Regions from separate parts of the Bradyrhizobium sp. 191 genome, predicted to be linked through region 1. Evidence: predicted binding sites of a transcription regulator. Region 1 holds the regulator's gene; each other region holds the start of a gene.
What was found. The regulator LexA, encoded in region 1, represses DNA repair genes until DNA is damaged. The targets are predictions, from matches to a motif close to TGTTCNNNNTGTGTTCNG.
Positions count from the first base shown of each region.

Region 2: a site for LexA is predicted at 1,744-1,761, ahead of recA (recombinase RecA). Genes of this name have one in related genera too.
Region 3: a site for LexA is predicted at 1,779-1,796, ahead of IVB23_RS08455 (DNA repair protein). Genes of this name have one in related genera too.

Region 1 is NZ_CP064692.1:5,437-8,713, reverse strand. Features, by position in the region: gene glp (gephyrin-like molybdotransferase Glp) at 1-1,044, shown strand, start outside; gene lexA (transcriptional repressor LexA) at 1,221-1,922, shown strand; gene IVB23_RS00030 (hypothetical protein) at 2,404-2,838, shown strand; gene IVB23_RS00025 (ComEC/Rec2 family competence protein) at 2,963-3,277, opposite strand, start outside.
Region 2 is NZ_CP064692.1:7,456,596-7,459,872, forward strand. Features, by position in the region: gene IVB23_RS34945 (choloylglycine hydrolase family protein) at 1-71, shown strand, start outside; gene IVB23_RS34950 (transporter) at 234-1,208, opposite strand; gene recA (recombinase RecA) at 1,854-2,942, shown strand; gene IVB23_RS34960 (hypothetical protein) at 3,045-3,277, shown strand, end outside.
Region 3 is NZ_CP064692.1:1,833,524-1,836,800, reverse strand. Features, by position in the region: gene IVB23_RS08465 (UdgX family uracil-DNA binding protein) at 1-463, opposite strand, end outside; gene IVB23_RS08460 (putative DNA modification/repair radical SAM protein) at 463-1,698, opposite strand; gene IVB23_RS08455 (DNA repair protein) at 1,862-2,650, shown strand; gene IVB23_RS08450 (DNA polymerase Y family protein) at 2,547-3,277, shown strand, end outside.

The DNA of each region.
Region 1 (3,277 bases):
GCCGTGCGCGCGGCCGACGCGGCAACGATCGATTCCCGGCTGACGGTCGTCGGTGAGGTCGCGGCGGGTCGTCCGTTCGCGGGAAGGGTCGGCCCCGGCGAAGCCGTGCGGATCTTCACCGGCGGCGTCGTTCCCGACGGCGCCGATGCGGTCGTGATCCAGGAGGACACTGTCGCGGAAGGCAAGCTCGTCACGATCAAGGAAGCCGCGATTCCCGGTCGGCACATTCGCCCCGCCGGCGTCGACTTCCGCGAGGGAGACGTGCTGCTCCGCGAGGGAAGCCGTCTCACCGAGCGCGATCTCGCGCTGGCTGCGGGAATGAATCACGCGCATCTCGCCGTCCGCCGCCGTCCGAGGGTCGCGATCCTCGCCACCGGCGACGAGCTGGTGATGCCCGGCACTACGCCCGGACACGGCCAGATCGTCTATTCCAATGGCTATGCCCTGCACGCGCTCGCCCGCAGCGAGGGCGCCGAGACCATCGACCTCGGCGTCGCCGCCGATACGCTGGAGGCCACTTCCGCCGGCATCCGTCGCGCCCGGGAGAGCGGCGCCGACATCCTGATCACGACCGGTGGTGCCTCGGTCGGCGACCACGATCTGGTCCAGCAGGCGCTCAAGGACGAAGGCATCTCGATGGCGTTCTGGAAGATCGCGATTCGGCCCGGCAAGCCGATGATGCACGGACGGCTCGGCGCAATGCGCGTGATCGGCCTGCCCGGCAATCCCGTGTCGTCCTACGTGTGCGCCTTCCTGTTCATGGTGCCGTTGATTCGCGCCCTGTCGGGCCGTTCAGTGATCCATCATCGCCGCGAGCGCGCCGTGCTGGGCCGCGATCTCGGTGCCAATGACCAGCGCGAGGATTATCTGCGTGCGCGCCTGGAACAGCGCGACGACGGCACGCTCGTCGCTCTTCCCGTCAGCCATCAGGACTCCTCTCTGCTTGCGAATCTCGCTGCGGCAGAGGTACTTCTCGTGCGCGCACCGTTCGCGCCGAGGGCCGAGGCCGGCACGCCTTGCGAGGTGCTGCGCCTGCCCGCCTGAGCTGCATGGCCACACGCATCGCGCGAGCTTTGCTCTGTTCACCGTAAATTAAGCAGTTGCGGAACACATATCGAACATATAGTGTCCGTTCATGATTTGTTTCGAGGATGTAGCGGCTTATCGCTGACTTCCTCGTCTCGGACTTGAACGACATCAACCGGGGGACTTTGGTCGAGATGTTGACGCGCAAACAATACGAGCTTCTGCGATTCATCAGCGAACGTCTGAAGGAAAGCGGCGTGCCGCCGTCCTTCGACGAGATGAAGGATGCGCTCGACCTGCGCTCGAAGTCGGGCATCCATCGCCTGATCACTGCGCTCGAGGAGCGCGGCTTCATCCGCCGCCTGCCCAACCGCGCCCGCGCCATCGAGGTGATCAAGCTGCCCGAGCTGCAGGCCGCCGCCGGCAGTCGCCGCGGCTTCACGCCGAGCGTCATCGAGGGCAATCTCGGCAAGGTGCGCGCGACCTCCAGCCCGCCTGTGGACGAGGGCGAGCGTCCCGTCGCCGTGCCCGTGATGGGCCGCATCGCGGCCGGCACGCCGATCGAGGCGTTGCAGACGCGCAGCCACACCATCAGCGTGCCGCCCGACATGCTCGGCTCGGGCGAGCACTACGCGCTCGAAGTGCGCGGCGATTCGATGGTCGAGGCCGGCATCCTTGATGGCGACATGGCGCTGATCCAGCGCAACGAGAGCGCCGATACCGGCGACATCGTGGTGGCGCTGATCGACGACGAGGAGGCCACGCTCAAGCGCTTCCGCCGCCGCGGGGCCTCGATCGCGCTCGAGCCCGCCAACGCCGCCTACGAGGTCCGCATTCTTCCGCCGAACCGCGTGAAGATTCAGGGCAAGCTGATCGGGCTTTACCGCAAGTACTGAGCGGTCGTTCGATATCGATTGGAGCGGATGGCTGTCCGCTCCGGCTGGATGGTTTTTCCGGTTCTGCTCAGATTGTCCGGCCCCCTCTTTCGGCGCCACAACCTCGATACGACGCATCATCGCTTCGCGGCCTGAGAGTGCGAGGACACGTGATGCGCCAGACTTATCATGGACGATGTTGCGGCGCCGATCGCAGCATCGGCGATGTAAGCCGTCGCCATACAATCGCACCGCCATTCGGCAAAAGCGAGCGGCAATACCCAGGCTGGTCGGCGCCCACGAGGCGCTGACACGCGCCTTCCGAATACACAGGCGTCGGTTTTGTTCCTATCGAATCCGGGAAAGATAATGTGATCGCGGCATGCGGCGCCCAGCCGCAGATTTGCCTACAACGAAGCAGAACGTTGCGTGCTTCCACCCTGATAGAGGCCTGCGCCTCCAAAAGAGGTGCGGGTTGCTATCTTCGCATGAGGAGCACCCAATGTGTGACTACAGCCTGCATGCTGTCGCGACACGCCCCGCCGAAGTCGGCGAGACGATCGTCACGACAACTTTCCGTGGCACCTCGACGCGCGGCTTCGCCTCCGAAGCCGATCTCTCCGTCGCGGTCTGCTTGCTGCCGGGAACGGAGCTCGCTTTCGCCGACAACGTCCGTTACGACAATCGCTGGATCTGGACGCGCACCGTGAACTCCCGCGTCGGCAAGTTCGGCAAGATCGACCCGCACATTCCCGATCGCCATCATGACGCGATCGAATTCCCCGACGGCAAATACGTGCTGGTGACACAGCTCGTCGAAGGCCAGCGCGCGACCGTGCTGCAACTGCCGGTGACCCAACCGGTTGGCGAACGCGAGCACAAGCCGCAGACCGTCGCCGACACGCGGTCCACGATCACGCGCCTGCCGATCGGCTGACGTCGTCGCCCCCGGCCGATGGTCGTGGGCCAGGAATGAAATGCCATCGCCGGCCGAGGCCGGCGAGATGGTATGGTTTGCGTCCTGCGAGATCCCGTCCGACCGACCTCCCCCGCATCGCTCCTCAATCGTCCGCCTGCAAGTCCATCTCCGATGGCGTTGCGTCCCGGTTGCGGGGCACGGCCGTCTTCGGCGCAAGGCTGCCGTCGAAATCCCCCTCGCCGGCGCCGGCCGGCAGCCAGGGGCGGCTTGTGCCTCTCGCCCTCACCGCCCGAACCGAGAAGCCGTCACCACTCTGCGTCAGAGCCAGCGCGCCCTGACTGGCGAGCCGCGGCCTGTCGACCACCATCGCCGCGCAATCGGGCGGCGTGGGCCGCGCGGTCACCACCAGCGCGGCGCGGCTGCAATCATCAGCCAGAGCGTCGATGCGCAACGCCAA
Region 2 (3,277 bases), 860 kb from region 1:
CCAAGGGCCTTCAGGTCGCACCCTTCAAGCTCAACCTGACGCCGCCGCCGCTCCAGTTCAACAAGTCCTGAGGCTGACGGCCGTTCGTCCCGAACAGCGAGGGCCGCGCGACGGCGCGGCCCCTTTTCATGGCTAAAGCGCGATGAGATTTGGATGAATCGTCATCGCGCTTCAGGTTGTTGTCTACGCATGATCTTTCCGGAAAACCGCTTCGCACTTTTCCGGATCATGCTTTAGCGTGCCGCAGTGAGGGGTAGCGCCACGGTGAGCAAACCCACGGTCCCGCACGCGCGGTTCTCGGCCTCGAACTCGCGCAGCACCTTGATCCGCGCCGAGACAGGCGTCTTCCCCGCCTCGAAATTATAGGCGATCGTGCCGCCGAGCGCCGTCACGCGTCCCTTGAAGGCGCCAAGCGTGGCGCCGGCGCCGCTGTCGCCCGTGAGCTGCTGGTAGTGATAGCCGATGATGCCGGCCGAGAGCGCGCTGGTCAGCGCCTTCGAGGCTGCCCACTCGACGTGGAATTCGGTGCCGGTCCGGTAGTCGGTCGCGTTGTTGGTGCCGTTGAAGGTCATGCCGACGGCGGTGGACAGATCGATCTCGGTGTCGGGATCAAACCAGGTCAGCGCGCCGGACAGATCGCTCGCCCAGCGGTGGAAGGCCAGATTGGCGAGCTCCCCGTCGCGATAGTCTCCGACCGGCATGTTGACCATGACGCCCGTGGTCCAGTGGAATTTGCCCGAATGCCAGCCGAGCATCGCAGAGACCACGGGGTCGCCGACGATCGTCGCACTGTCGCGCAGCGCCTGGTTGATGATCTGTTTCGTCGCGGGCGCGTCGTATTCGACGCCTGCCGAGACGCGGACATAGCCGACAGGCATGGTGGCGCCGACGGCGAGATTGCCGCCGAGAAACTGCCAGGGCGTCACCCAGGTCCCACTCAGGAAATCGGCCCGCACCTGACTGCGGACATCCGCGACGATCCGACCGCCCGCCGGCAGCAATTTCTTCGCATCGAGTGACGCGTCGTAGACATAGGTGTCGCTCTCGAAATAGACCCCCGGAGAGGCCAGATAGCCCGCCATCGGCCCGCGTCCGCCGAGCAGATAGAAACCTGCCCCATTCTCGGCCGCGACCGCATCCTGTCCAGCCAGGCCGCACGACACCATCGCGCCGAGCACAAAGCCCGCACGCCCCGCCCGTGACATCATGCGATGCCACCGGGCTCGCCCCCTAAGCATAAACCCCCACCCCTCTTCACGCGCGGATCAGCCATCCGAATCATCGCCACAATAGCTTGTTCCCGACTGCGTGACGCAGGAGAGTGTGAGACTGTGCGCTCATGGATGCGAGGGGCTGGCCTCTCCGGCGAGCATAACGACACAGCTCCATGACTGCGAAGCTCCGTGACTGCGACCGGGCGACGACAGGTCGTCGATGAAGACGAGGCGCTCGGGACAGTAAACGCGATGGAGGTCCCGTTTGAACAAAGACGAAAAAACGAAGAGGCCGCCAACTGAGGTGGCCTTACTCTGCCAGTTTGAACTTCGATCTAGCTGGCATTAGAACGCGGGCGGCCTTAGCCAAGCCGGGAGAGTTTGACTTGGCGAGGCGATCAGCTGGGGCGCCGTAAAATGCGCAGACGGGTTTCTCCCGCCCTCCCAGCACCAAGAGTCCAAACCCCTCCCAAAAAATCAAACCAGGCCACTGCAGCCGGAAACAGGCCAGCGTTCGCATCTTCCGCAAAAGAACATATTGCGAACGAGGAACAAATAGGGTACATTGCTTTTGTCGCCGAGCTGCCTCGCCAATTGTTTGTCCCTCACGCGAATCCTCGCCATAAGGAGCACGACCCAATGTCCGCAACTGCCCTGCGTATCGTCGAAGGATCTTCCATGGACAAGAGTAAAGCTCTGGCCGCCGCGCTCTCCCAGATCGAGCGCCAGTTCGGCAAGGGCTCGGTGATGAAGCTCGGCAAGAACGACCGGTCCATGGACATCGAGGCGGTGTCCTCCGGCTCGCTCGGACTCGACATCGCGCTCGGCATCGGCGGCCTGCCCAAGGGACGCATCGTCGAGATCTACGGGCCGGAATCTTCGGGCAAAACCACGCTGGCGCTGCACACGGTGGCAGAAGCGCAGAAGAAGGGCGGCATCTGCGCCTTCATCGACGCCGAGCACGCGCTCGACCCGGTCTATGCCCGCAAGCTCGGCGTCAACATCGACGAGCTCCTGATCTCGCAGCCCGACACCGGCGAGCAGGCGCTGGAGATTTGCGACACGCTGGTGCGCTCGGGCGCGGTCGACGTGATGGTGATCGATTCGGTCGCGGCGCTGGTGCCGAAGGCCGAGCTCGAGGGCGAGATGGGCGATGCGCTGCCGGGTCTGCAGGCCCGCCTGATGAGCCAGGCGCTGCGCAAGCTCACGGCCTCCATCAACAAGTCCAACACCATGGTGATCTTCATCAACCAGATCCGCATGAAGATCGGTGTGATGTACGGCTCGCCCGAAACGACGACCGGCGGCAATGCGCTGAAATTCTACGCCTCCGTCCGCCTCGACATCCGCCGCATCGGCGCGATCAAGGAGCGCGACGAAGTCGTCGGCAACACCACCCGCGTCAAGGTGGTGAAGAACAAGCTGGCGCCGCCGTTCAAGCAGGTCGAGTTCGACATCATGTACGGCGAGGGCGTCTCCAAGATGGGCGAGATCCTCGATCTCGGCGTCAAGGCCGGCATTGTCGAGAAGTCCGGCGCCTGGTTCTCCTATGACAGCCAGCGCCTCGGCCAGGGCCGCGAGAACTCGAAAGCATTCCTGAAGGCCAACCCTGACATCACCGCCAAGATCGAGACCGCGATCCGCCAGAACTCCGGCCTGATCGCCGAGCAGATTCTCGCCGGCACGCCCGAGCGCGACGCCGACGGCGAGGAGCCGGCGGACGAGTAAGTTTCAAGCAGTCGAGTTTTCGCGAGGAGCGGGCACTGAGGACGTTGAGTTGCCGACGTCATCGGTGCCCGTTTCGTTTGGCGTGAGGAAGGACGCGTCGAGATGAAGCGTGTGATCTTGACCAGCTCGTCCGGCGTCGGTCTTGCCCACGCCGATCGCGCCGACATGGTCGTCCCCTTCATCTATCGCTTCGCTTCCGGGCCACTTCCCACGGCTGACCACCTCAGTAGCTATCTCGCCTCCAGGTGGTGGTCTAACGGGATGCACTGGTCGGATTGCGTCGGCGTCCGTCAATCGCCCCTTCTCAGGCGCCAGGATCGGGCGGGTGCGTTGCT
Region 3 (3,277 bases), 1.8 Mb from region 1:
CGAGCTCGACGATATGATGCTCAGGCTCGAACCAGGCGACGTAATGCGCCTGGCGTTCCCGGCCGATCTCGCGGAAGCGGACGAAGGCATGCATCTTGTGCTCGTCGCGATAGACCGCTTTTGCCATGGTCGTGACCTGCGCGACGTCAGGATCGGTCGCAACCTCGATGAGGTCGTGATTGTCCCTCAATCGCCAGAGTAGGCGATAGAGGATCGCAAAACGCTCGACATCGCGGTGCAGGATGGCGGCCTTGGCCAGCTCGACGAATTTTGCTGATACGTTGAAGGTGCCGTCGTTCACCTCGAGGATCGGAGACGGCGCGGGTGGCGCAAACAATTCCACTTCGCCACCTCGCACGGTCCAGGTGATATCACGCGGCTCCACATGATGTAGAACGAGCGTACGGGCGGCTTTGCGCCAGCCGTCGAAATCGGTTTCGGTATCGAGGGTGATGTACTGCATCAGAAGCCAAACCCCAGTTGCGTTGCCTTCGGCTTGAACCGTTCGATCAGCCCGGCAGCGTCGAGCCGATGGAGCGAGGGTCGGTGATCGCTGAGGACGATGAACGGCAGCGCCTTGTTCCGGGGCACGTGCAGCCGCGCGAGATCGGCAAGACGGATCGTGTTGGTGCGCCGCGTCGCGATGATGCGTTCGACCGCCTTGGTGCCGAAGCCCGGCACGCGCAGCAATTCCTCGCGGCTGGCGCGGTTGACGTCGAGCGGAAAGCGGTCGCGATGACGGAGCGCCCAGGCCAGCTTGGGATCGATGTCGAGCGGCAGCATCGCGCTGTCGTCGACGATCTCGCCGACATCGAAGCCGTAGAACCGCATCAGCCAGTCGGCCTGGTAGAGCCGGTGCTCGCGCAGCAGCGGTGGTGCCCGCAGAGGAAGTGCGCGGCTCGCGTCGGGGATCGGGCTGAAGGCGGAATAATAGACGCGCCGCAGCCGGTAGGCGCCGTAGAGATTGGCGCTGGTGTGGAGAATGGTGTGATCGGAGGCCGCGTCGGCGCCGACGATCATCTGCGTGCTTTGGCCCGCCGGCGCGAAGCGCTGCGGCTTGGCCTTGCTCTTTGCGCTGCGGCTGTCCTCGGCCTCGTCCAGCTTCAGCCGCAGCCGGCCCATGGTGCGGCGGATCGCGCGCACGTCCTTCTCCGGCGCGAATTGCTGCAAGCTGGTCTCCTCAGGCATCTCGATGTTGATGGAGAGGCGGTCGGCATATTTGCCGGCCTCCGCGATCAGCGCGTCGTCGGCTTCCGGAATCGTCTTGAGATGAATGTAGCCGCGGAAGTGATGCTCCTCGCGCAGTTTTCGCGCGACGTTCACCACTTGCTCCATCGTGTAATCGGGGCTGCGGATGATGCCGGAAGAGAGAAACAGGCCCTCGATGTAATTGCGCCGGTAGAAGTCGAGCGTCAGCTTGACGACCTCGTCGATGGTGAAGCGGGCGCGTGGGACGTTCGAGGAAGCGCGGTTGACGCAATAGAGGCAATCGTAATTGCAGGCGTTGGTCAGCAGCACCTTGAGCAGCGAGATGCAGCGTCCGTCCGGCGCGTAGGAATGGCAGATCCCCATGCCGGGCGCGGTCGAGCCCATCCCCTTGCCGTCGCTGGAATCCCGCTTCTCGGTGCCGCTGGAGGCGCAGGATGCGTCGTATTTGGCGGCATCCGCCAGAATCTCCAGCTTGCGTTGTACGTCCATGTTTCAATCTCTTTGATTCCGCTGATGAATCTTTGGATGCGCTAATTCGATTGACTCTGCCGGCACCGTTAGCTTTATATTAGAACATATCATGAACAAATGAGCCAGCCGCTGGTTCTTATTTTCGAGAACTTCGGCACTCACCTCTGAAGGAGCGGCGAGCATGAGCGGCGCACGCATCAGCGCGCTTGCGACCTTGCGCAGCCAGATCGAACGCATCGAGACGGCGGAGGTCGTACATCAACACGATCGCGTCGCGCTCGGCCACAGCGAGGCCGACACCGCGCTGAAGGGCGGGCTCGCGCGCGCGGCGATCCACGAGGTGTTTTGCGAAGGACGACAGGGCGCGGCCGCGACCGGCTTCGTCATGGGCCTTGCGGGGCGCGTGAGCGCGCGTCGGCCGCTGCTGTGGGTGCGGCAGGATTTTTCGGAGATAGAGACGGGTGCGCTGTCGATGAGCGGGCTATCCGAGCTCGGCCTCGATCCGCGCCGCGTGGTGATGGTGCGCGCCGCCGATGTCGAGAGCGCGCTGCGCACCTCGGCCGATGCGCTCGCCTGCGATGCGCTGGGCGCCGTCGTGCTCGAGCTCTGGGGCGAGACCAGACAGTTCGATCTCGTGGCAAGCCGCAAGCTGACGCTCGCCGCGCAATCGTCAGGCGTCACCGGTCTGATGCTGCGCATGGCCGCGCAGCCACTGCCTTCAACTGCCGAAACGCGATGGATGCTGCGCGCTGCGCATTCGCCGCCGGGCTCAGCATGGAGCGCCTGGGGTGCGCCGCGCTTCGATGCCGAACTCTTGCGCAATCGTCATGGCCCCTGTGGCCGGTGGATCATGGAATGGAATTGTGATGAGTGCCAGTTCAGTGAACCGTCGACGTATCCTCAGCCTGTGGCTGCCGCGCCTGCCCATCGACAGGATTCAGCGGTTTTTCGGCAGCGCCGGGCTGGGTAAAGCCAATCATGAGCCTGATATCGTCGTCATCAAGGACAACAATGCGCTGGTGATCCATGCGCTGGACGAGGCCGCCGAGCGCCTCGGCCTGTATATCGGCCAACCCCTGGCCAATGCGCGGGCGATGTGCCCGGACTTGAAAGTGTTCGATGCCGATGTCGCGGCCGATGCGAAGACGCTCAGCGATATCGCCGACTGGTGCGACCGCTTCACGCCGCTGGTGGCGCTCGATGTGCCGCATGGGCTGTTCCTCGATATCACCGGCTGCGCGCATCTGTTCGGCGGCGAAGCCGCGCTGTTGCGGACGCTGGTCCGGGCGCTCGACCGGCAGGGCTTTGCCGTCAGTGCTGCGATTGCCGGGACCTCGGTCTGCGCGCGCACGCTGACGCGGCAGGCCACGGGAACCATCGTTGCAGATGGTGGGGAGGCGGCTGCGATCGACCAGTTTCCGGTGTCCGCACTCGGGGCAGGCGAGGCGATCACCACCGGCTTGCGCCGCGCCGGGCTGAAGACCATCGGCGATGTCGCCTCGCGCAGCTCCCACGAGATCACGGCGCGGTTTGGTGCGCGGTTCTCCACGCTGCTCGCGCATGCGCTGGGACAGGGCGATGCGCCGATCAATCCGCG